4 regions of the Oharaeibacter diazotrophicus genome follow, and region 1 is predicted to be linked to each of the others. Evidence: predicted binding sites of a transcription regulator. Region 1 holds the regulator's gene; each other region holds the start of a gene.
What was found. The regulator LexA, encoded in region 1, represses DNA repair genes until DNA is damaged. The targets are predictions, from matches to a motif close to TGTTCNNNNTGTGTTCNG.

Region 1 (5,441 bases):
CGCCGAATGGGCCGGGTGCGGCGATGGCACGCGGCCGGCCGAAAAGATCGTTGTAGAACAAATGTTTGTCGCGGGTGTCGGCCTTCCGCCGACCGATCTCGCCGCGCCGCGGTACGGCGCTCGGACTCCGCATCTCTTGCGATGCAACATGACTGGCACGCCGGTTGCGTAGTTTTCCGTATTCCGACCGTCCGTGCCCCCGACGGCGGTCGTGGAGATCAGGAACGCCCGCCATGTCGAACCTGACGCAGATCCACGACATCGACCTGAAGCTGCTGCGCTGCTTCTGCACGATCGTCGAGGAGGGCAGCTTCACCGCCGCCCAGGCGACGCTGAACCTGTCGCAGTCGATGCTGAGCGAGTACCTGAAGTCGCTCGAGATCCGTCTCGGCGCGCGGCTGTGCCAGCGCGGGCCGCGCGGTTTCAAGCTGTTCCCGGAGGGCGAGATCGTCTACGAGGCGGCCAAGGAGCTGTTCTCCTCGGTCGAGACCTTCAGGAAACGGGCCTCGAACCTGCACGACGGCGCCGGCCACGAGCTCGTCATCGGCATTCAGGACCACGTGGTCGACAATCCCCGCGCCCGCATCGCCGAGGCGATCGCCCGCTTCTCGGACTACTACCCGCAGATCCGCTACCGCATGGAGATCATGCTGGGTTTCCAGATGACCGGCAGGGTCGCCGACGGGTTGGTCCACGTCGGCATCGGCCTCGTCAACGACCACTTCGGCCAGCTCACCTTCGAGCACCTGTTCGACGAGGAATCGCACTTCTACTGTGCCGCGGGCCATCCGCTGTTCGCCGTGCCCGACGACAACATCTCGCGGGCCGACATCGACGCCGCCAGCTACGCCAACCGCGGCCACCACGAGTATTTCCATCCGGAGCGCACCCGCAACGCCGCCACGCGCGGCGACATCGGCCACGGCGCCCACGCCCAGACGACGCTGATCCTGTCGGGGCGCAACATCGGCCTCCTGCCCGACCACGTCGCCGCCCCGCACGTCGCCGTCGGGCGGCTGCGTCTGCTGCGTCCCGACATCACCCGCCACGTTAGCCGCGTCGCCGCCGTGCTCGGACCGAGTTCGACCGACTTCAAGCTCGCCCGCCGCTTCGTCGACTGCCTGATCGACGCCCACATGGAAGCGCCCGCCGCGATTCCCTCCGCCCCGCCGGCGCACCGCCACCCGGCGCAGTCCCCCGTCCGCGCCCGCGTCGCCGTCGCCGCCGACGCACGCCCGACGGTGCGCGACGCGTCCCGGCTGGTGACGGCCACGGGGCTGCGTCAGGCCGACTGAAGCGCGCTCCGGCCACGAACCGGCGTCCCCGCGGCGTGACGCTTCGCACCCGTCGATCGCGGGTCGAGGGTCGAAAGCGGGCCGCGCCATCGGATAGGATCTGGAACGACGGACACCGGCTCTTGCGGAACACACACGGAACATGTTAACTGTGTTCGTGTTTTGTACCGAATCGCGCGGCACTCGGGCCGTTCCGATTTCGGCGCTCCGGCCAGGGGGTCCCGATGCTGACGCGCAAGCAGCTCGAACTTCTGATGTTCATCCACGAGCGGCTCAAGGAGTCCGGCGTTCCGCCGTCCTTCGACGAGATGAAGGACGCTCTGGACCTGAAGTCGAAGTCGGGCATCCATCGCCTGATCACCGCGCTCGAGGAGCGCGGCTTCATCCGGCGCCTGCCGAACCGGGCGCGCGCACTCGAGGTCATCAAGCTGCCGGACAGCGTCCAGCCCGGGCCGGGACGGCCGCGGCGCGGCTTCGCGCCGAGCGTGATCGAGGGCAATCTCGGCCGTCCGAGGGCCGTGCCCGCGCCGGAGCCGGCGCCCGAGAGCCGTGACACCATGCCGGTGCCGGTGATGGGGCGGATCGCGGCGGGCGTGCCGATCTCGGCGATCCAGAACCACTCCCACACCATCCACGTCCCGATCGACCTCGTCGCCCTCGGCGAGCATTTCGCTCTCGAGGTCCGCGGCGATTCGATGATCGAGGCCGGCATCCTCGACGGCGACACCGTCGTCATCAAGCGCTCGGACTCCGCCGACACCGGCGACATCGTGGTCGCGCTGGTCGACGACGAGGAGGCGACGCTGAAGCGTCTGCGCAAGAAGGGCGCCTCGATCGCCCTCGAGGCCGCCAATCCCGCCTACGAGACCCGCATCTTCGGGCCCGACCGCGTCCGCATCCAGGGCCGGCTGGTCGCGCTGATGCGGCGCTACTGATCGCCGTCGCGGCGGCGGCCGATCCGACCGCCGCGAGCGGCGCTCAGGCCGCGGGTTCGCCCTCGACCGGCGCGGGAAGGCCCCAGACGAGGTCCTCGAGCGTTGCGTAGAAGGCGGCTGCGGCCGGCGAGAGCGGCCGGCCGGCGATGCGGATCAGGCCGTAGGGCTCGACGGTGAGCTTCTCGGTGAGCGAGAGCTTCACGAATCGGCCGGCGGCGAGGAAGAGGTCGGCGACCGGCTCGGCGACCGGCAGGATCGAATCGGTCCTGGCGACGAGGAGCGTCGCCATCATCACCGACGGGGTGTCGATCACCCTGACCGGCGGCGGCACGCCGTGGCGGCGCAGGAGCGCCTCGAGGCTGCGCCGCAGCAGCGAACCGCGCGCCTGCATGACCCAGTCGCGGTCGTAGAGGTCCTCCGGGCGGACGGCCGCGCGGCCGGCGAGCGGATGCTCGGCACGGACGAGGAGCGCCGCCGTTTCCTCGCGGATCTCGCGGTAGACGAAGGGCGATGGATCGACGCCGGGCGGGATGCGCCCGATCATGAAGTCGAGCCGGGAGGCGGTGAGATGGCCGGCGAGCACGTCGCTGGTGTCGACCTGGACCGTGATCTGGACGCGCGGCATGCGGGCGCGCACCCGCTCGATCGCGTCGACCATGATCTCGGCCGCGGGCGACATCACGGTGCCGATCGCGACCGCGCCGCCCTCGCCGACGCGGAGCGCGGTGATCTCGGTGCCGGCCTGACCGAGTTCGGCGAGCACGGTGCGCGAGCGCCGGATCAGCGCCTCGCCGTAGCGGGTCGGCTCTATGCCGCGCGGCAGCCGCTCGAACATGGCCGCGCCGACCATCTTCTCGATCTCGCCGAGCATCTTGGAGGCGGCGGGCTGGCTGAGGTTCATGGCTTCGGCGGCGCGGTGCAGCTTGCGGTGGTCGTCGAGGGCGACGAGCAGGAGCAGGTGCTTGACCTTGAGGCCGCTGCGCAGCAGCCGGTCACCGGGTGGCGTGGCCGCGACGCGGCGGCCGGGGGACTTGTCCGCGGTGCGCGGCGGACGGGGAGGGGACGTTTCCATGACGTGAGCTATACATGCCGGATCGGCTATGGCAACGGCGTGAAACGTCATTAGACGGTTATAGCTGTGGGGCCCTAATGTGCGCGGGCTCGTTTCCGGCGGTGGGATCGCCGGGCGGGTTGGAGGAGGATGCCGGCCGAATGCGGGACCGTCGAAGCGCCGTGCCACGGGCACGGACCGACGCAGCCCGTCCGTCCGCCGCCTCCGGGGAGTGAGACGCCGGCGGCCGGCCCGCCGCGCCCCGCGACGGGTGCGGCTCGGGCGGCTCCTCCGTCCGAAGACCGAGGGAGAGAGACCTTGAAACTGATCGCTTCCATGCTGACCGCGTTCGCCATCGGCGTCGCCGCCTTCGTCGGCCCGGCCGCCGCCGCGGACAAGGGCACCATCGGCATCTCGATGCCGACCAAGTCCTCCGCGCGCTGGATCGCGGACGGCGACAACATGGTGAAGGAGTTCCAGGCGGCCGGTTACGAGACCGACCTCCAGTACGCCGAGGACGACATCCCGAACCAGCTCGCCCAGATCGAGAACATGGTCACCAAGGGCGCCAAGGTCCTGGTGGTTGCGGCGATCGACGGCACCACGCTGAAGGACGTCCTGCAGAAGGCCAACGAGGCCGGCATCAAGGTGATCGCCTACGATCGCCTGATCCGCGACTCCGGCAACGTCGACTACTACACCACCTTCGACAACTTCCAGGTCGGCGTGCTGCAGGCGACCTCGCTCGTCAAGGCGCTCGGTGTCGAAGAGGGCAAGGGTCCGTTCAACATCGAGCTGTTCGGCGGTTCGCCGGACGACAACAACGCCTTCTTCTTCTACAACGGCGCCATGAGCGTCCTGCAGCCGCAGATCGACGCCGGCAAGCTCGTCGTCCAGTCCGGCCAGACCGGCATGGACAAGGTCGGCACCCTGCGCTGGGACGGTGCGGTCGCCCAGGCCCGCATGGACAACCTCCTGTCGGCCTACTACACCGACAAGCGCGTCGACGCCGTGCTGTCGCCTTACGACGGCCTGTCGATCGGCATCCTGTCGTCGCTGAAGGCGGTCGGCTACGGCACCGCCGAGCAGCCCTTCCCGTTCGTTTCGGGCCAGGACGCCGAGCTGCCGTCGGTCAAGTCGATCCTCGCCGACGAGCAGTATTCGACGATCTTCAAGGACACCCGCGAGCTCGCCAAGGTGACCGCCAAGCTCGTCGACGACGTGCTCTCGGGCAAGGAGCCGGAGATCAACGACACCAAGACCTACGACAACGGCGTCAAGGTCGTGCCGTCCTACCTGCTCAAGCCGGTGCTGGTCGACAAGTCGAACTGGGAGTCGATCCTGGTCGGCTCGGGCTACTACACCAAGGAGCAGATCGAGAACTGATCGCGGCGTCGCCACGGCGACGGACGCGAACGAGAACGGGGCCCGGTCCGAGCGGCCGGGCCCCGACAGTCACGGGTGGGACGAGACCGAGATGACAGGGACCGGAATGGACACCATCCTGGAGATGCGCGGCATCACCAAGGCTTTTCCCGGCGTCCTGGCGCTGTCGAACGTCAACCTGACGGTGCGCCGCGGCGAGATCCTCGGGCTGTGCGGCGAGAACGGCGCCGGCAAGTCGACGCTGATGAAGGTGCTCTCGGGCGTCTATCCGCACGGCACCTACGACGGCGAGATCCGCTTCAAGGGCGAGGAGTGCCGCTTCCGGGGCATCCGCGACAGCGAGCACCGCGGCATCATCATCATCCACCAGGAACTCGCCCTGGTGCCACAGCTCTCGATCGCCGAGAACATCTTCCTCGGCAACGAGACCGCCTCCAACGGCGTGATCAACTGGGCCAAGGCCTTCGCCCGCACCCGGGCGCTGATGGCCAAGGTCGGCCTCTCCGAGAGCCCCGGCACGCTGATCACCAACATCGGCGTCGGCAAGCAGCAGCTGGTGGAGATCGCCAAGGCGCTGTCGAAGGAGGTCGAGCTCCTGATCCTCGACGAGCCGACCGCGTCGCTGAACGAGAGCGATTCCGACGCGCTGCTGCGCCTGCTGGTCGAGTTCAAGAAGCAGGGCATCGCCTCCGTCCTGATCACCCACAAGCTGAACGAGATCTCCAAGGTCGCCGACCGCATCACGGTGCTGCGCGACGGCCAGACCGTCGGCAC
Region 2 (5,441 bases), 170 kb from region 1:
CCCTGGAGCAGATAGGATTCGTCGCGTCCGTCGGCCTCGTCGCCGTCGCGGTCGGGGATCGAGATGCCGTGACCAGAGAAATGGAGGTAGAGGAGATCGCCGGGCGCGCCCTCCGCCACGAGGTCGCGGAAGGCGGCGATCACCGCCGCCCGCGTCGCCGCGCCGTCGAGCAGCGTCCGTGTCTCGACGCCCCGGCGGGCGAGCACGTCGGCGACGTCGCGGACGTCGTTGACGGCACCGGCCAGCGTCGGCGCCGAGCGGTAGGCGTCGACGCCGATCAGCAGCGCCCGGGTCGCGGCCGAGGCCGGCGCGGCGGCCGCGGCAAGCGCGGCGGCGAGGAGCAGGATGCGGCCTCTCATCGGATCAGCTCCACGCGGCGGTCGAGGGCGTCGCGCGCCGCCGCGTCGCCGGCGAAGCGGGCGTCGTCGGGGCCGCGGAACGGCTCGCGTTCGCCGCGGCCCTCGACGGTGATCCGGCCGGAATAGCCGGCGGCGGCGACGAAGGCGCGGACCGCCTCGGCGCGGGCGAGCGACAGCGCCATGTTGTCGGCGTCGCCGCCGACCGTGTCGGTGTGACCGACCAGCGTCACGGCGGCGAGGTGCGACGCGCGGAGATAGGCCGCGAGGTGCTCGGCGGCGCGGCGGCCCTTCTCGGTGAAGGCGGTGGTGCCGAACTCGAACTGCACCGGCACCGGGACGGCGGCGACGGTGAAGCCGCGATAGCGTTCGGCGTAGAGGCCCGAGGCCGGATCGCCGCGGGTCACGGCCGGCGTCTCGTAGGTCGAGGCGAGCAGCGCGGCGGTCGCCATGCGGGCGTGGATCTCGCGGAAGGCCGCCTCGTCCGGCAGCGCCGCGAGATCGGCGTCGGATCCGGTCGCGGCCCGTCGCGCCAGCGTCGCCACCGCCTGTTCGTAGAGCGGGGCGGCACCGTCGTAGTCGGCGCGCTCGTAGCGGACTTCGGCGAGGGTCAGGATCAGCTGCCACGGCGCGCCGAATCGGCGGCCGGCCTCGAGCAGGTCCAGGTGGGCGGCGGCGTCGCCGTCGGCCTCGACCGCGGCGAAGAAGGCGTCGACGTGGGCGTTGGCGACGTCGTCGCCGAGCGCGGCGCGCCAGGCGTCGGTGCAGCCGGCATCGGGCCGGGCGGCCTCGTCGACGAGGCGCGAGAGGGCGGGAAGGTCGCGGTCGGCGATGCCGGCGCGCGCGTCGGCGTCGATCGCCGCGCAGGGCCGCGCCGCCGCGGGGGTCGCGGCGACGAGCAGCAGCAGCGGGAGCGCGATCCGGGCGCGGTGTCTCATGGCGGCCTCGTCGGACGGGCGGCGGTCGTCCCGCCACACCCCGTCCGACCGAGCTTACGGTCTGCCCGCCGCGATCGGAAGGCGGCAAGGCCGCCGCGCGATCGCGGCAGCCCGATCGGAAAGCGGCAGGGCCGTCGGACGACCTCAGCCCCGGCGGAAACGCGCCAGCCCCAGCATCGCCCCACCGGCGAGCAGTCCCCAGAAGGCGCCGGAGACGCCGAGGAAGGACAGGCCCGAGGCCGTCACCACGAAGGTGACCACCGCCGCCTCGCGCTCCTCGTTCGCCGCCATCGCGGCGGACAGCGACGCGCCGAACGCCCCGAGCAGGGCGAGGCCCGCCACCGCCTCGATCAGCACCGGCGGCGAGGCGGCGATGAAGGCCGTCGCCGCGCCGGAGACGAGGCCGAGCACGACGTAGGCGACGCCGCAGACCACCGCCGCCCACCAGCGCCGAGACGGGTCCGGGTGGGCGTCGGGGCCGGCGCAGAGCGCCGCGGTGATCGCCGCGAGGTTGACCGCGTGGCCGCCGAAGGGCGCGGCCAGCAGCGTGAACAGGCCGGTGCCGCGCAGGAGCGGCCCGAGGTCGGGCCGGTAGCCGTTGACGTTCAGCACCGCCATGCCCGGGATGTTCTGCGAGGCCATGGTGACGATGAACAGCGGCACCGCGATGCCCACCAGCGCCGACACCGACAGCGTCGGCACCGTGAACACCGGATGTGGCGCGAGGCCGGCGACCACGCCGGCCGGCATCGTCGTCGTCGCCGCGATCGCGACCACCGCCACGATCACCGCCGCAGGCACTGCCAGCACCCGCTTCCAGCGCGCCACCAGCGCCCAGACCGCGACGATCACGAGGCCGAGCACCGGCTCGGCCGCCACAGCCTTCACCGGCTTCAGGCAGAGCCCGAGCAGCACGCCGGCGAGCATGGCGTTGGCGAGCGGCGCCGGGATCGCGGCGACGGCGCGCCCGAGCGGCTTCCAGAGGCCGGCGACCACGATCGCCGCGCCGACGACCAGGAACGCCCCGACCGCCGCCGGGAAGCCGCCGTCGACCGCGCCGGCGGTGGCGAGCAGCGCCGCGCCCGGCGTCGACCACGCCACGCTGATCGGCATCCGGAAGCGGACGCTGAGCAGGATGCCGGAGAGGCCCATGGCGACCGCGAGCGCCATCAGGCCCGACGCCGCCTCGGCCGGGCTGGCGCCGACCGCCACGAGACCGTTGACGCAGACGGCGAAGGAACTGGCGAAACCGACGAAGGCGGCGAGCAGACCCGCCGACGTCGCCTGCACGGAGAAGGACCGCAGCACTCTGTTCGACACCCGCTGGAGGAGGGAGGCCGGACCCTAGCCCGGCTCCCGCCGCCGCGTAACCCCCTCGTGGCGCAGCTTCAACTCTCGTCCTTCTTCGCCGCGGCCGGCAGCTTCGGCACCGCCTTCAGATAGGCCGCGATCGCCGCGATGTCCTCGGGCGGCAGCTTGGAGATGTTCTCCTGCACCTCGACCATCGAGCCGCCGAAGCTGTCGTAGTCCGGCTTGAAGCCGGTCGAGAGCGCGTTGACGATGTCGTCCTCGCTCCAGTCGGCGATGCCGCCCTCGCCGCCGGTGATGTTGGGGATGACGCCCTTGCCCTCCGGATTGGGCGCGCCGGCGAGCCACTTGGAACGGTCGAGACCGCCGGCCGGCGAGCGGCTGGTGTGGCACTCGCCGCAGTGGCCGGGCCCCTCGACCAGATACTGCCCGCGCTTCACGGCGTCCGAGGCGTCGGCCGGCAGCGCCACCACCGGGGCGGGGTCGAGGTAGAGCAGCTTCCAGAGGCCGAGGCCGCGGCGGACGTTGAACGGGAAGCCGAGCTCGTGGTCCGGCACCGCGTTCGCCACCTTCGGCAGGCTGCGCAGGTAGCCGTCGAGGTCGATCAGGTCCTCGGTCCGCATGTGGGTGTAGGAGGCGTAGGGGAAGGCGGGATAGAGGTGCTCGCCCTCGTCGTCGACGCCGTTCTTCATGGCGCCCACGAAGGCCGCCGTCGACCAGCCGCCGATGCCGGTGGCCTCGTCGGGCGAGATGTTCGGCACGTGGAACTTGCCGAAGGGCGTCGCCAGCACGAGGCCGCCGCCGAGCTTCAGGCGCTCCTCGCCCTTGGCGCCCGGCGCGGCGTGGCAGCCGGCGCAGCCGCCGGCGTTGAACATCCGTTCGCCGTTGGCGAGGTCGGCGACGTGCTGCGGCAGGTCGCCGGCCGCCACCGTCCGCGGCATCGTCAGCACCCAGAACCCCGCCCCGCCCGCGACGGCGAGCACGGCGGCGGTGGCGAGCAGCTTCTTCAACATCGGGACGGCCTCCTACGCGCGATTCCGGAATCGTAGCGCAGTCCTGCCACGGCTCAACTGACGCCTCGGTGACCGATCGGCACGAACCGCGCTCGCCGACCCTGTACAAAACGGGAACATTGCCCTATGGTGCCGCGGGTGCGGAGAAATCGATGGCGAAGCGAACCACCGTCTACGTCTGTCAGGCCTGCGGCGCGGCGACGCCGAAATGGGCGGGCAAGTGCGAATCCTGCGGCGAATGGAACTCGATCGTCAAGGAGGCCGGCGCGCCGCCGGGCCTCGGCGGCGGCGTGGTCGGCCAGAAGGGCCGGCCGATGCGCAAGGGTCGGGTGGTGCCGCTGGTGGGCCTGTCGGGGGCGATCGACAGCGCGCCGCGCATCGCCTCCGGCATCGTCGAGCTCGACCGCGTCACCGGCGGCGGCTTCGTGCGCGGCTCGGCGCTGCTGGTCGGCGGCGACCCCGGCATCGGCAAGTCGACGCTGCTGATCCAGGCGGCGGCGACGCTGGCGCGCCGCGGCGCCCGGGTCGTCTACGTCTCCGGCGAGGAGGCGGTGGCGCAGGTGCGCCTGCGCGCCGAGCGGCTCGGCCTCGCCGACACCGACGTCATGCTCGCCGCCGAGACCAGCGTCGAGGACATCCTGACCACCCTCGCGGACGGCCGCGCGCCGGACCTCGTCGTGGTCGATTCGATCCAGACCCTGTGGACCGAGGTGGTCGACAGCGCGCCGGGCACGGTGGCGCAGGTGCGCACGGCCGCCCAGGCGATGATCCGCTATGCCAAGGAGAGCGGCGCCACCGTCGTCCTGGTCGGCCACGTCACCAAGGAGGGCACCATCGCCGGCCCGCGCGTGGTCGAGCACATGGTCGACGCCGTGCTCTACTTCGAGGGCGACGGCGCCCGCCATTTCCGCGTCCTGCGCGCCGTCAAGAACCGCTTCGGCCCGACCGACGAGATCGGCGTCTTCGAGATGACCGGGCGGGGCCTGCGCGAAGTGCCGAACCCCTCGGCCCTGTTCATGGGCGCGCGCGACACGGCCGCCCCGGGCGCCGCGGTGTTCGCCGGCATGGAGGGCACCCGGCCTGTGCTGGTCGAGGTCCAGGCGCTGGTGGCGCCGACCACGCTCGGCACCGCCCGTCGCGCGGTGGTCGGCTGGGACGGCAACCGCCTGTCGATGATCCTCGCCGTGCTGGAGGCGCACTGCGGCGTCCGCTTCGGCCAGCACGACGTCTATCTCAACGTCGCCGGCGGCCTCAGGATCGCCGAGCCGGCGGCCGACCTCGCCGTCGCCGCCGCCCTGGTGTCGTCCCTGGCCGGGGTTGCCCTCGGGGCCGATTGCGTCTATTTCGGCGAGGTCGCCCTGTCGGGGGCGGTGAGGCCGGTGGCGCATGCCCCGGCCCGTCTCAAGGAGGCGGAAAAGCTCGGTTTTTCGAGAGCCGTCGCCCCGCGGACCAAACCCGGCGAAGGCGAGCCTCCCGCGCTTGCGGTGGCCCCGGTCGACCAGCTCGTCGATCTCGTCGCCCGCATCGCCTCGGGCCGGTCCGTCGAGACGGGCGGACCGCGGCGCGTGGCCTCGGCCACGTGAGGCGGCTTGTCGCGTCGGCCGATTCGGGCGAATGAAGTCTCACCGAGCGCATTTGCTCCCGATCCACGTCGGGGCGGATCGCGCGAGGAGCGCCCAGGGGGGCGCCGGCCGGACGGCCGCAACGGGTGACACGGGTGCGGGTCCGCGGGGGCGGCCGGCCCATCGGAAAGGCCGACGATGCCGATCACGCTCCTCGACGGTATCCTGCTGGTGATCATGCTGATCTCGGCGTTGCTCGCGATG
Region 3 (5,441 bases), on a different contig from region 1:
CAGGACGAGCGCGAAGACGGACGCGACGACCATGGCCTCCGCGGTCGCCCCGCGACGGGCGGCGAGGAGAGCGAGCGCCAGCAGCGCCATCGCGGCCACCGCACCGACGGCCGCCATCGCGGTCCGCGCACCGAAGGGCAGGTGCAGGCGATCGAGCAGCGGCGCTCCCGCCATTGCCCGCCGTTCGGCTCCCTTCGTCGTCATCCGCTCACCGTCGTACCGAACCGCCGCCGCGGTGCCTTGCCAGGACCGAACCATAGCAGGCCGGCCTTGCCATTCGGTTGCCGGGGACACCGCCGCGCTCATGCCGCGCGCCGCCGCGGTTCGAGCGTGCCGCGCATCGCGATCGCCTCGCCGACGTGCATCCGTCCGACGGACTCGTCGCCCTCCAGATCGGCGAGCGTGCGTGCGACCTTCATGACCCGGTGATAGCCACGGGCGGACAGTCCGAGCGCATCCGCCGCCTCGCGCAGCAGCCGCTTGCCGGCCGCGTCGAGTGGCGCCACGACCTCGAGCAGGCCCGGCGGCAGCGCCGCGTTGACCGTCAGGTCCGGTCGGCCGAGAGCGGCGTGACGCTCCATCTGCCGCCGCCGTGCGGCCGCCACCCTGGCGGCCACCGCGGCCGATGCCTCGCCCTGGCGCCGTGGCGCCATCAGATCCGCCGCGTTGACGGCGGGTACCTCGATGGTGATGTCGAAGCGGTCGAGCAGAGGCCCCGACAGTCGCTCGCGATACTCGGCGGCACAGCGCTCGCCACGCCGACAGGTGTGCCCGGGCATCCCGGCCATGCCGCAACGGCAAGGGTTCATCGCGGCAACGAGTTGGAACCGCGCGGGATAGGTCACCTTGGCGGCGGCGCGCGCGATCATGATGTCGCCGGTCTCCAGCGGCTGTCGCAGGCTGTCAAGCACAGCGGGATTGAACTCGGGCAGCTCGTCGAGGAAGAGCACGCCGTGATGGGCGAGCGAGATCTCCCCCGGTCTAGCCCGCGGTCCGCCGCCGACCAGTGCCGCCATCGACGCCGAATGATGCGGGGCGCGGAAAGGGCGGCGATCGGAGAGGCGGCCCTCGGGCAACGCGCCCGCGACCGAGGCGATCATCGATATCTCGAGGAGTTCGCGCGCGGACAGCGGCGGCAGGACCGACGGCAGTCGCGACGCCAGCATCGACTTGCCGGACCCGGGCGGCCCGACCATCAGGAGGTTGTGCCCGCCCGCCGCGGCGATCTCGAACGCCCGCTTCGCCATCTCCTGGCCGCGGACCTCGGAAAGATCCGGCAGCGGCGAGAGCCCCTCGGCCACCCGCGGCGACGGCCGGCTCATCACCTGGACGCCCTTGAAATGATTGACGACGGCGATCAGGCTCGCCGGCGCGAGCACCGGCATCTCCTCGTCGGCCCAGGCCGCCTCCGATCCGCAGGCGCGGGGACACATCAGCCCGAGGTCGGCACCGTTCGCCGCGATCGCGGCCGGGAGAACGCCCGCAACGGGGGACACCGTGCCGTCGAGCGCGAGTTCTCCGAGCACCACGAACTCCTCGAGCGCGTCGGCCGGCAAGGCACCCATCGCCGCCATCAGGCCGAGCGCGATCGGCAGGTCGTAGTGACTGCCTTCCTTCGGCAGGTCCGCCGGCGCCAAGTTGACGGTGATCCGCCGCGACGGCAGCGCCAGCCCGGATGCGGCAAGCGCCGCGCGTACACGCTCCTTGCTCTCGCTGACGGCCTTGTCGGCGAGACCGACGATGTTGAAGGCGAAACGTCCCGGCGCGATGTGCACCTGCACGTCCACGGCGGTGGCCTCGATACCCTGGAAGCAGACCGTCCGGACGTGGGTCACCATGGCGAGCGCGCTCCTGCAACTCGCGCAACTTATCAGGGCACAACCGATCGGTCAAGAACGAGATGGGAACATTTAGGGATCGTTTGTTCTTGACGGAGCGAAGTTGTACCCCTTAGGATCCACTCGACTGGAGGTGAGCCATGACGACCGGCCTGCCCGAGGATGTGTCCGCGGTGTCGCGGTTTTCAGCCGCGCCGCTTTTCTTCGATCACGTCCCAGATCGCCGCCGCGACGTCCGGGCCGCCGAGGCGGCGGATGGCGCGCAGGCCGGTGGGCGACGTCACGTTGATCTCGGTCAGGTTGCCGCCGATGACGTCGATACCGACGAAGAGCAGGCCGCGACGGGCGAGTTCGGGGCCGACCCGTTCACAGATCTCGCGTTCGCGGTCCGTCAGCACCGTGGTCTCCGCCGCACCGCCGCGCACCATGTTGGCGCGCAGGTCGTCGGCGGCCGGAACCCGGTTGACCGCGCCGGCGAAGCGGCCGTCGACCAGGATGATGCGCTTGTCGCCCTCGCGCACCGCCGGCAGGTAGCGCTGGATCACCCACGGCTCGCGGAACTGGGTGGAGAACAGGTCGAGCAGGGACCCGAAGTTCTCGTCGTCGGGCTTGACGCGGAACACGCCTTGGCCGCCGTTGCCGTAGAGCGGCTTCATGACGACGTCGCCGTATTCGCGGCGGAAGGCACGGATGTCGTCGCGGTCCCGGCTGATCAGCGTCGGCGGCATCAGGTCCGGAAAGTCCATCACGAACAGCTTCTCGGGCGCATTGCGCACCTCGCGGGGGTCGTTGACGACCAGCGTCGCAGGATGGATGCGCTCGAGCAGGTGCGTGGTGGTGACGTAGGCCATGTCGAACGGCGGGTCCTGGCGCAGCAGGACGACGTCCATCTGCGCGAGGTCGACGCGATAGGGCTCGCCGAGGTGGAAGTGGTCGGCGGCGACGTCGCGCACCCCGAGCGGTTCGACGAGGGCGGACACGACGTTGCCCCGCATCGACAGTCGATCCGGGGTGTAGTGCACGACGCGGTGCCCGCGGCGCTCCGCCTCGAGCAACAGGGCGAAGGTGGAATCACCGGCGACCCGGATGTTGGCGATGTGGTCCATCTGAACGGCGACGGCGAGCGACATCGAGGCACTCCATGACGGCTTCGGCTCGGGTTATGGGCCCTCCGCGAACGGAGGGCAACGGGGGCGTCCGGACACGTTCCGGGGAGCACGGCGCCGACACCGCCCGGTACGGCGCCGCGGACGACGGCGCGCGGCGCCGAGCGGCCTATGTCCTCGGGCTCCGAGCCGAGGACGTGACGGCGTGGTGGCTGCGGCTCTCGGGCTACCGGATCGTCGCTCGACGACTACGTTCCGCCGCCGGCGAGATCGACCTCGTCGCGCGCCGCCGCAACGTGGTGGCGTTCGTCGAGGTCAAGGCACGCACCGACGCCTGCGACGGACCGGAGGATCCGCTGACGCCGACGGCCGAGCGGCGGATCCGTGCGGCGGCCGACCTGTTCCTGGCGCGCCATCCGGATCTCGCGTCACGGACGGTACGCTTCGATCTGGCGCTGTATGGACGGAGGTCGTTCCGCTATGTCGCCGACGCCTTCTGAGCCGCATTCACGGGAGCGACCGGCTGCTGGTGGTCGATGCGCGCGCCCTCTCCGCGGCCGGCACGGCACGCAGCGGCGCGATCACCACCGGACCGGCGCTCGCGGCTCCGACCGGTTGTCCGAGCGGCGACGTCGCGCCGGGACGAACCGGGACGCGGGCGCCGGAGCCCGTCGGCGTACGGGGCTCGTGCCGCCGGATGCGGACGCACTGACGTCCGCGCCGATCGCCGTCGGACCGACGAGGGCCCGCCGGTCGCCCCGCGCCCGCGAGTGCGCTTGCGGGTGGAACGACGCGGTGGTGCCGGCGACCGGCGGTGTCCGGTCCTCGTCCAAGACGATCGTGGCGGCCTCATCCGTCCGGGGCGGCCCCCTCCTCCGCGGGGCCGTCGAGAGCGCGGCGCAGAACGTCGAGCGCGCGGGCGTCGCGTGCCCACGCCACGTTGAAGCGCATGAACGCCGCGGCGGACCCGGACACCGCGAAGACGTCGCCGGGCGCGAGCACCACACCCTCGCCGAGCGCCGCACGGGCGACTGTGGCGCCGTCCCGCCCGTCCGGCAAGCGGCACCAGAGGTAGAAGCCGCCGCGCGGCATCGTCCATGGCTCCATGCCGAGATCTCCGAGTTGCCGCGCCGCGTCACGGCGGGCACCGTCGAGCCGTCGACGCAGCCCTTCCACGTGCCGGCGATAGCCGCCTTCGGCGAGCAGGCGGGCCACCACCTCCGCTGCGACCGGGCTCGGCCCGCCGAAGCCGGTGGCGACCTGGAGGTCGACCAGTGCCTCGATCCAGTCGGCCCGCGCGGCAACGTAGCCGCAGCGCACCGACGCCGACAGGGTCTTGGAGAAACTGCCGACGCGCACGACCCGATCGAGGCCGTCGAGGGCGGCGAGACGCACCGAGCGATCCGGCTCGAAGTCGGCGAAGATGTCGTCCTCGACGACCACGACGTCGTGGGCGGCGGCGGCTGCGAGAACCCGGTGCGCGGTCTGCGGCGCCATCGTCGCACCGGTCGGGTTGTGGAGGGCGGCATTGGTCAAGTAGAGACGCGGTCGTTCGGCGGCGACCGTCGCCTCGAAGGCGGCGACGTCGGGGCCCGTCTCGCCGAAGGGCACGCCGACCGTGCGGACCCCGTGGACGCCGAGCAGGGCCTGGAAGTTGAAGTAGCAGGGATCGTCGAGGATCACCGTATCGCCGGGCCGGAGCAGCATTCGGCAGACGAGGTCGATCGCCTGCGTCCCCGACGCGGTCAGGAGGATGCGGTCGGGGCCGACCGGAACACCCTCGTCGGCGAGCCGGTTGGCGAGCAGCCGGCGCAGCGCCGGGGAGCCGCGCGTGCCGCCGTAGTCGGTCAGGAGCGCCGCGTCGGATCGCGCCACGGTGCGGATGGCGCGGCGCAGCGCTTCCGTCGGCATCCAGTCGGCGGGCAGCCAGCCGCAGCCGGGCTTGGCCATGGCGGGATCGGCGTCGAGGGCGAGCCGGGAGACCCAGAACGGATCGACCGCCGGCGGTCGCCCGACCGCCGGTGCGAACGCGAGCGGTGGGCGCACGCCGGGAACGACGTAGAAGCCGGAACCGGGCCGCGCGCGAATGACACCCTCGGCGGCGAGACGATCGTAGGCCTCCACCACCGTCGACGGCGACAGGCCGAGCGTCGCGGCGAGCCGACGGATCGACGGCAGCCGGTCGCCCGGCCCGAGCCCGCCACCGGAGATGCGCGCCCGGATGGCCGCCATCGCCTCCGCCGTACGCGGCCCCACCCCGAGATCCATGTCCCCTCCGCCCAGCCGTACGGATACCGTTACCCATACGGTTCGTCGAAATCGTACCGAACCGTCGCTGGCTCCACCAGCCCCCTCCTCTTAGGCTCGCCCGGGTTGGCGTGGAGGTTGGCGATGCGGTCTTCGTGGGACGGCTGGGGCAGCGGGCTTGTCGGGGTGGTGATCTTCAGCGGTTCCCTGCCGGCGACGCGGGTCGCGGTCGGCGGTCTGTCTCCGTTGT
Region 4 (5,441 bases), on a different contig from region 1:
CAGCTGCGGCAGCTCGGCGAGGCCCGGCATGTCGAGCGTGCCGTGCTTCAGCGCCCAGAGCTGGGCGACGAGGGCGGCCGGCGCGGGCTTCAGGAGCGCCGGCACGTAGATGTGGTAGGCGCCGAAGCGGACGCCGTGCTTGCGCATCACCGCGCGCTGGGTCTGGTCGAGCGCCTTGACGTCGTCGGCGACCTCGGCGCGCTCCAGCGTGCCGAGCGCCTCGACCATGCGGAAGGCCACGCCGCGGGCGAGGCCCTCGAGATCGGCGGCGGTCCTGAGGTCGACCAGCGGCTTCAGCAGCGTGCCGACGTGGGCACCGACCCAGAGGTCGAGCCGGGCCTGGACCTTGTCGCGCGCCGGGCCGGTCAGTTGCTCGTCGGCGAGCAGCTGGACGCGGGGGGCGAGCGCGTCCTCGCCGGGCAGCAGCTTGGCGACCGGCTGGCCGAGCCAGCGCAGGCTGCCGTCGCTCGACAGCACGACGTCGTCGTTGGGGGCCTTGGAGATCCGGTCGGCGCGGCGCTCGAACTCGCTCGACAGCGCCTTGGCCGCCGCGGCCCGCACCGCCTTGCCGTCGGGGGATTCGGCGACGGTCGACGGGTCGGGCAGGAACCGGAACCCGTGGAGCTCGCCGACGTGCTGCCCTTCGACGAGCACGGCGCCGGTCCCGGTGATTTCGGCTTCGAGCATGGCGTTTTCTCTCAGGCGTTTCATGAGGACGGACGTGCGCCGGTCGACGAAGCGCTGCGTCAGGCGGTCGTGCAGCGCGTCGGACAGACGATCCTCTATCGCGCGCGTGCGGTCTTGCCAATGGAGGGGATCGTCGAGCCATGCGGAACGATTGGCGACGAAGGTCCAGGTGCGGATGTCGGCGAGGCGCTGCGACAGGCTGTCGATGTCGCCGTCGACCCGGTCGGCGAGCCCGACCTGCCGGGCGAACCAGTCGTCGGGGATGCGGCCGCGATCGGTCAGGAAGCGGTAGAGCGAGATCACGAGGTCGCCGTGGTGGGCCGGCGAGATCTTGCGGAAATCGGGGACCTGGCAGGTGTCCCAGAGCAGGCCGACCCGGTCGCGGCCGGCCGCCCGGTCGGCGACCGCCTCGTCGCGGAGCGCGTGGTCGAGGGCGCGCTGGTCGTCCGAGGGCAGGGCGCGGGCGAGGCCGTCGGTGTTCGGCTGGCGGTCGAGCGAGCGCCGCAGCGCCGCGACCGAGGCGAAGTCGAGGTCGGCGTTGCGCCACTGGAACGTCTTCACCGGCTCGAAGTCGTGGCTCTCGATCGCCTGGACGAGGTCCTCGTCGAACGGGGCGACCCGACCGGTGACGCCGAAGGTGCCGTCGTTGAGGAAGCGGCCGGCGCGGCCGGCGATCTGGCCGAGTTCCGACGGGGTCAGGTTGCGGAACTGGTAGCCGTCGAACTTGCGCGCCTGGGCGAAGGCGACGTGGTCGACGTCGAGGTTGAGACCCATGCCGACGGCGTCGGTGGCGACCAGGAAGTCGACGTCGCCGTTCTGGAACAGCGCCACCTGGGCGTTGCGGGTGCGCGGGGAGAGGGCGCCCATCACCACCGCCGCGCCGCCGCGCTGGCGCCGGATCAGTTCGGCGACGGCGTAGACCTCCTCGGCGGAGAAGGCGACGATCGCCGAGCGCTGCGGCAGCCGCGTGAGCTTCTTCTCGCCGGCGTAGACGAGCTGGCTGAGCCGGGGCCGGCTCACCACGTTCACGCCCGGCATCAGCTTTTCGATCAAGGGCCTGGCGGTGGCCGAGCCGAGCAGCAGCGTCTCGTGGGTGCCGCGGACGTTGAGGAGGCGGTCGGTGAAGACGTGGCCGCGCTCGAGGTCGCCGGCGAGTTGGACCTCGTCGATCGCCACGAAGGCGACGTCGAGGTCGCGCGGCATCGCCTCCACGGTGGAGACCCAGTAGCGCGCGCCGGGCGGGACGATCTTCTCCTCGCCGGTGACCAGTGCCACCTGCGACACCCCGGCGCGGGCCGAGATGCGGCCGTAGACCTCGCGCGCCAACAGGCGCAGCGGCAGGCCGATCGCGCCGGAGGCGTGCCCGAGCAGCCGCTCGATGGCGAGGTGGGTCTTGCCCGTGTTGGTGGGTCCGAGCACCGCCGTGACGGTCCGGGCCCGGGTCGCCGAGGCCAGAGGGGCCCGCTGGATCACTGTCATCGGTTCGGCCGGCGTCCTGGAACGTCGTCTCGAAGGGGCGTCGGCGGCAGGGACGTCCCCGGCCGGCCGGCCGTCTCTAGCACGGGGCGAGGCCGGACGCGCGGGGATATTTCCGCGCGCCGACGGAACAATCCCGCCCGGTGGGCGGCGCCGGCGGCGTTCGGAACCTACGCCGAACAGATGGCGACCGAATCGGCGTCCGCAAGGGATTCCGGATTCGTTCCCCACCAGATCTCGGGTCCGGGCGCCCTCGGGGGACAGGATCTGGAGTCGAACGGCGTTTGCGTCGGCAAGATCGATTCGGCACCGGAATCGTCGTCAAGACGATTCCGCGCGCTCTGCTTCGACCCGGCGACATGGTTAACCAATGCTGCTTTTCGCCAACCGACCGTTAACCGGACGTTAACCGGTGTCCACCGACGTGAACCGGGCGCCGGAAACGGACGAGGCGCCCGGAAGGGCGCCTCGCGAACCGACGGACACGTGGCCCGGACGGGGGTCAGTTGGCGGCGGTGGCCTGCTCGACGGCCGGCTTGGCGCCGTCGCCGAACTGGCGGGCCTGGACCACCAGCATGCCCTTCATGGTCTTCACGGAGATCTTGTAGGGCAGCATCAGGCCCTCGTCCGCGGCGGGGACGAACCAGGCCTCGAGATCGCGATTCGATTCCATGAAGGCGGTCGACTTGTTGCCGGCGCGGTGGCCGGCGACCGGGACCCAGCGGGCGCCGCAGACCACGGCGTCGCCGGAATAGCCGGGCACCTCGATCTTCTTGGTGTCCTTGTAGGACAGGCGGATGTCGTAGCGGGTCCAGCCGTCGAAGATCGGCAGGGTACGGTCGCAGACCTCCTTGCCGCCCTTGCCGGAGACCGGCACCAGCGCCGCCGACAGCGGGTCCATCACGCCGCGCTTGTGCTCGGCCTTGACGGGGATGCGGTCGTCGCGCTCGGCGAGTTCCGGGATCGCCTTCAGGCTGCGGATCCGGCCGCCGGCGAGGCCCATGTCGACCTCGGTGACCTTGTCCCCGCGCGACATCAGCTCGTAGCTCGCCGGCGTCAGGCTGCGGCCGAGCCGGCCCTTGGCGGTGGCGTAGCTCTCCTCGGAGGAGATGATCCGGGCGAGGCCCGAGGTCGAGATGTGCAGCTTGGCGGCGTAGGAGCCGCGCTCGACCCGGACCGCCAGCGAACCCTTGGCGATGCCGAAGCCCATGAAGGAGACGTCGTAGAGCGCCTGGGTCTCGCCGGCGCGCGGCGCCGCCACCGCCAGCGGCGTCGTCGAGAGCAGGGCGGCGACCGCCGCGACCGCGGAGCCCCGGATCGCCGTCGACAGGGAAGATTCCAACTGGGACACCACTGATCGCCTCCAGACGCCGGACGTCACGAGAATGCCCCGATCCCGGCCTCGAGGTCGGCCGTCGACGCCGGTCCGGCGTCGCGGTTCCCGCGGGGCGGGACGGCTTCGGAACAACTTGCCCCGGACGCGAGGATCGCGGCGGGGCACGTCCCGAATGTTCGGGCGATATGGTAACAGGAGGGTTAACGCCTGTCTCGCCGAGACTGCCCGAGGCCAGCCGATGCCGCGCGCCGGAGCCGTCGCGGCCGGCCCGGAGCGGCGGAAACGGCCGGTTCCGAGGGTTGACGGGTGGCGGCGGCGTCTCTATAGAAGCGCGACTTTCAAATCGGCGGCGTCCGGATGGCCCGGGCGGCGCTCGTCTCACGCATGGCGGAGGCAGCCGACCGCAAGGTGCGCGCGCCCCGCTGCCAAAGGAAGAGGGTATCGCGATGGCTCGGCGCTGCGAACTGACCGGCAAGGCCGTCCTCGTGGGCAACAACGTCTCCCACGCCAACAACAAGACCAAGCGCCGCTTCCTGCCGAACCTGTGCGCGGTCACCCTGATCAGCGACACGCTCGGCCAGTCGGTGCGCCTGCGCATCTCGGCCAACGCGCTGCGCTCGGTCGAGCACCGCGGCGGCCTCGACGCTTTCCTGGCGAAGTCGTCCGAGGACGAGCTGTCGCCGCGCGCCCGCCTGCTGAAGAAGCAGATCGCCAAGAAGGCCGCCGAAGCCGCCGTCGCGGCCTGACCGGCACGGCGCCCACGGGCGCCGTTTGGTCGAGACGAGTTTCGGAACCCCGACGCGGTGCGAGCCGCGCTCGGGGTTTCGTGCGTTCAGGGTGATTTCGGATGGGCGGGCGTGTTCGGGGGCATCCGGCCGCGCGGGGCGCCCGCTCATCGACTGTCGACGAACGCGCCGTCCCCGGCGGCGAGCGGGCGGAGGGCTGCGTGACGGCGGCCACCCCGGGTGCGGCACCGGGGCTCGGTCGGCATCCGACGTCGGCGCGTCGGCCCCCTCTCCCTGTCCCTCCCCCTCCAAGGGGGAGGGGACGCGGTGGGGAGGTTCGGGTTCGTTCGAAGGCCGTCGGCGGGACGGGAGGAGGTCGGCGCGATCCTGCTTGGGTCTTCTCGCCGGCCATTGTCCTCGCGCGTCGGATCGACACTGCGACGGATTTCGTTGGCCACACCCTTCGCCTCGCCCTCGACGGGCCCTCTCCCCCCTTGTGGGGGAGAGTTGGAGAGAGGGGTCGCGACGTTGCGACCGCCACGGCGGTGAAGGTCGCGCGTACCCCTCTCCCTGTCCCTCCCCCACAAGGGGGGAGGGGACGCGGCCGAGGCGTAGTGCGGCCTTGTCGACGGTGGCGGTGTGGAGTCCGCTTCTCCGAAGCCCGAAGCCCGAAGCCCGAAGCCCGAAGCCCGAAGCCCGAAGCCCGAAGCCCGAAGCCCGAAGCCCGAAGCCCGAAGCCCGAAGCCCGAAGCCCGAAGCCCGAAGCCCGAAGCCCGAAGCCCGAAGCCCGAAGCCCGAAGCCCGAAGCCCGAAGCCCGAAGCCCGAAGCCCGAAGCCCGAAGCCCGAAGCCCGAAGCCTCACTCCGCCAGCCGGAACTCCAGGTAGACCGTGCGCTGCAGGAAGGAGCGGTTGTTGTCGGAGATCAGGGAGACGCGGGTCTCGCCGGCGCTCGTGCGCCAGAGCGAGAGGCCCTCCATGTTGTCGATCTGGTCGGCGAGGCTCGCCTCGAACACGACCTCGCCGTCGACCACGGCGCCGTCGACGAGGTCGGCCATGGGAATGCGGCGGATGCGGGCGCGGACGCCCTCGGAGAGCGTGTAGAGCCGCTCGAGGACGTAGAGCCGGCCGTCCGGGCCGAACTTGGCGTCGGTGGCGTCGTAGGCGCCGACGGCCTTCAGGTGGAAGCGCAGCGGCTCGGGGCCGCCGAGGATCCAGC

Region 2: a site for LexA is predicted at 3,717-3,734, ahead of radA (DNA repair protein RadA). Genes of this name have one in related genera too.
Region 3: a site for LexA is predicted at 1,892-1,909, ahead of EDD54_RS09045 (YifB family Mg chelatase-like AAA ATPase). Genes of this name have one in related genera too.
Region 4: a site for LexA is predicted at 2,328-2,345, ahead of EDD54_RS13000 (helicase-related protein). Genes of this name have one in related genera too.

Annotation. Positions count from the first base shown of each region.
Region 1 covers NZ_SNXY01000006.1:1,321,451-1,326,891, reverse strand. Annotated here, with positions in the region: gene EDD54_RS06270 (LysR family transcriptional regulator) at 234-1,295, shown strand; gene lexA (transcriptional repressor LexA) at 1,520-2,230, shown strand; gene EDD54_RS06260 (LysR family transcriptional regulator) at 2,274-3,302, opposite strand; gene chvE (multiple monosaccharide ABC transporter substrate-binding protein) at 3,618-4,667, shown strand; gene mmsA (multiple monosaccharide ABC transporter ATP-binding protein) at 4,759-5,441, shown strand, end outside.
Region 2 covers NZ_SNXY01000006.1:1,491,173-1,496,613, forward strand. Annotated here, with positions in the region: gene EDD54_RS07010 (caspase family protein) at 1-359, opposite strand, end outside; gene EDD54_RS07015 (OmpA family protein) at 356-1,294, opposite strand; gene EDD54_RS07020 (benzoate/H(+) symporter BenE family transporter) at 1,439-2,602, opposite strand; gene EDD54_RS07025 (c-type cytochrome) at 2,683-3,615, opposite strand; gene radA (DNA repair protein RadA) at 3,768-5,198, shown strand; gene EDD54_RS07035 (CvpA family protein) at 5,376-5,441, shown strand, end outside.
Region 3 covers NZ_SNXY01000007.1:106,362-111,802, reverse strand. Annotated here, with positions in the region: gene EDD54_RS22905 (ATP-binding protein) at 1-204, opposite strand, end outside; gene EDD54_RS09045 (YifB family Mg chelatase-like AAA ATPase) at 303-1,838, opposite strand; gene gshB (glutathione synthase) at 2,024-2,968, opposite strand; gene EDD54_RS09035 (YraN family protein) at 3,142-3,444, shown strand; gene EDD54_RS09030 (aminotransferase-like domain-containing protein) at 3,794-5,212, opposite strand; gene EDD54_RS09025 (DMT family transporter) at 5,336-5,441, shown strand, end outside.
Region 4 covers NZ_SNXY01000008.1:136,856-142,296, reverse strand. Annotated here, with positions in the region: gene EDD54_RS13000 (helicase-related protein) at 1-2,166, opposite strand, end outside; gene EDD54_RS12995 (DUF3108 domain-containing protein) at 2,666-3,514, opposite strand; gene rpmB (50S ribosomal protein L28) at 3,946-4,245, shown strand; gene EDD54_RS12980 (esterase-like activity of phytase family protein) at 5,083-5,441, opposite strand, start outside.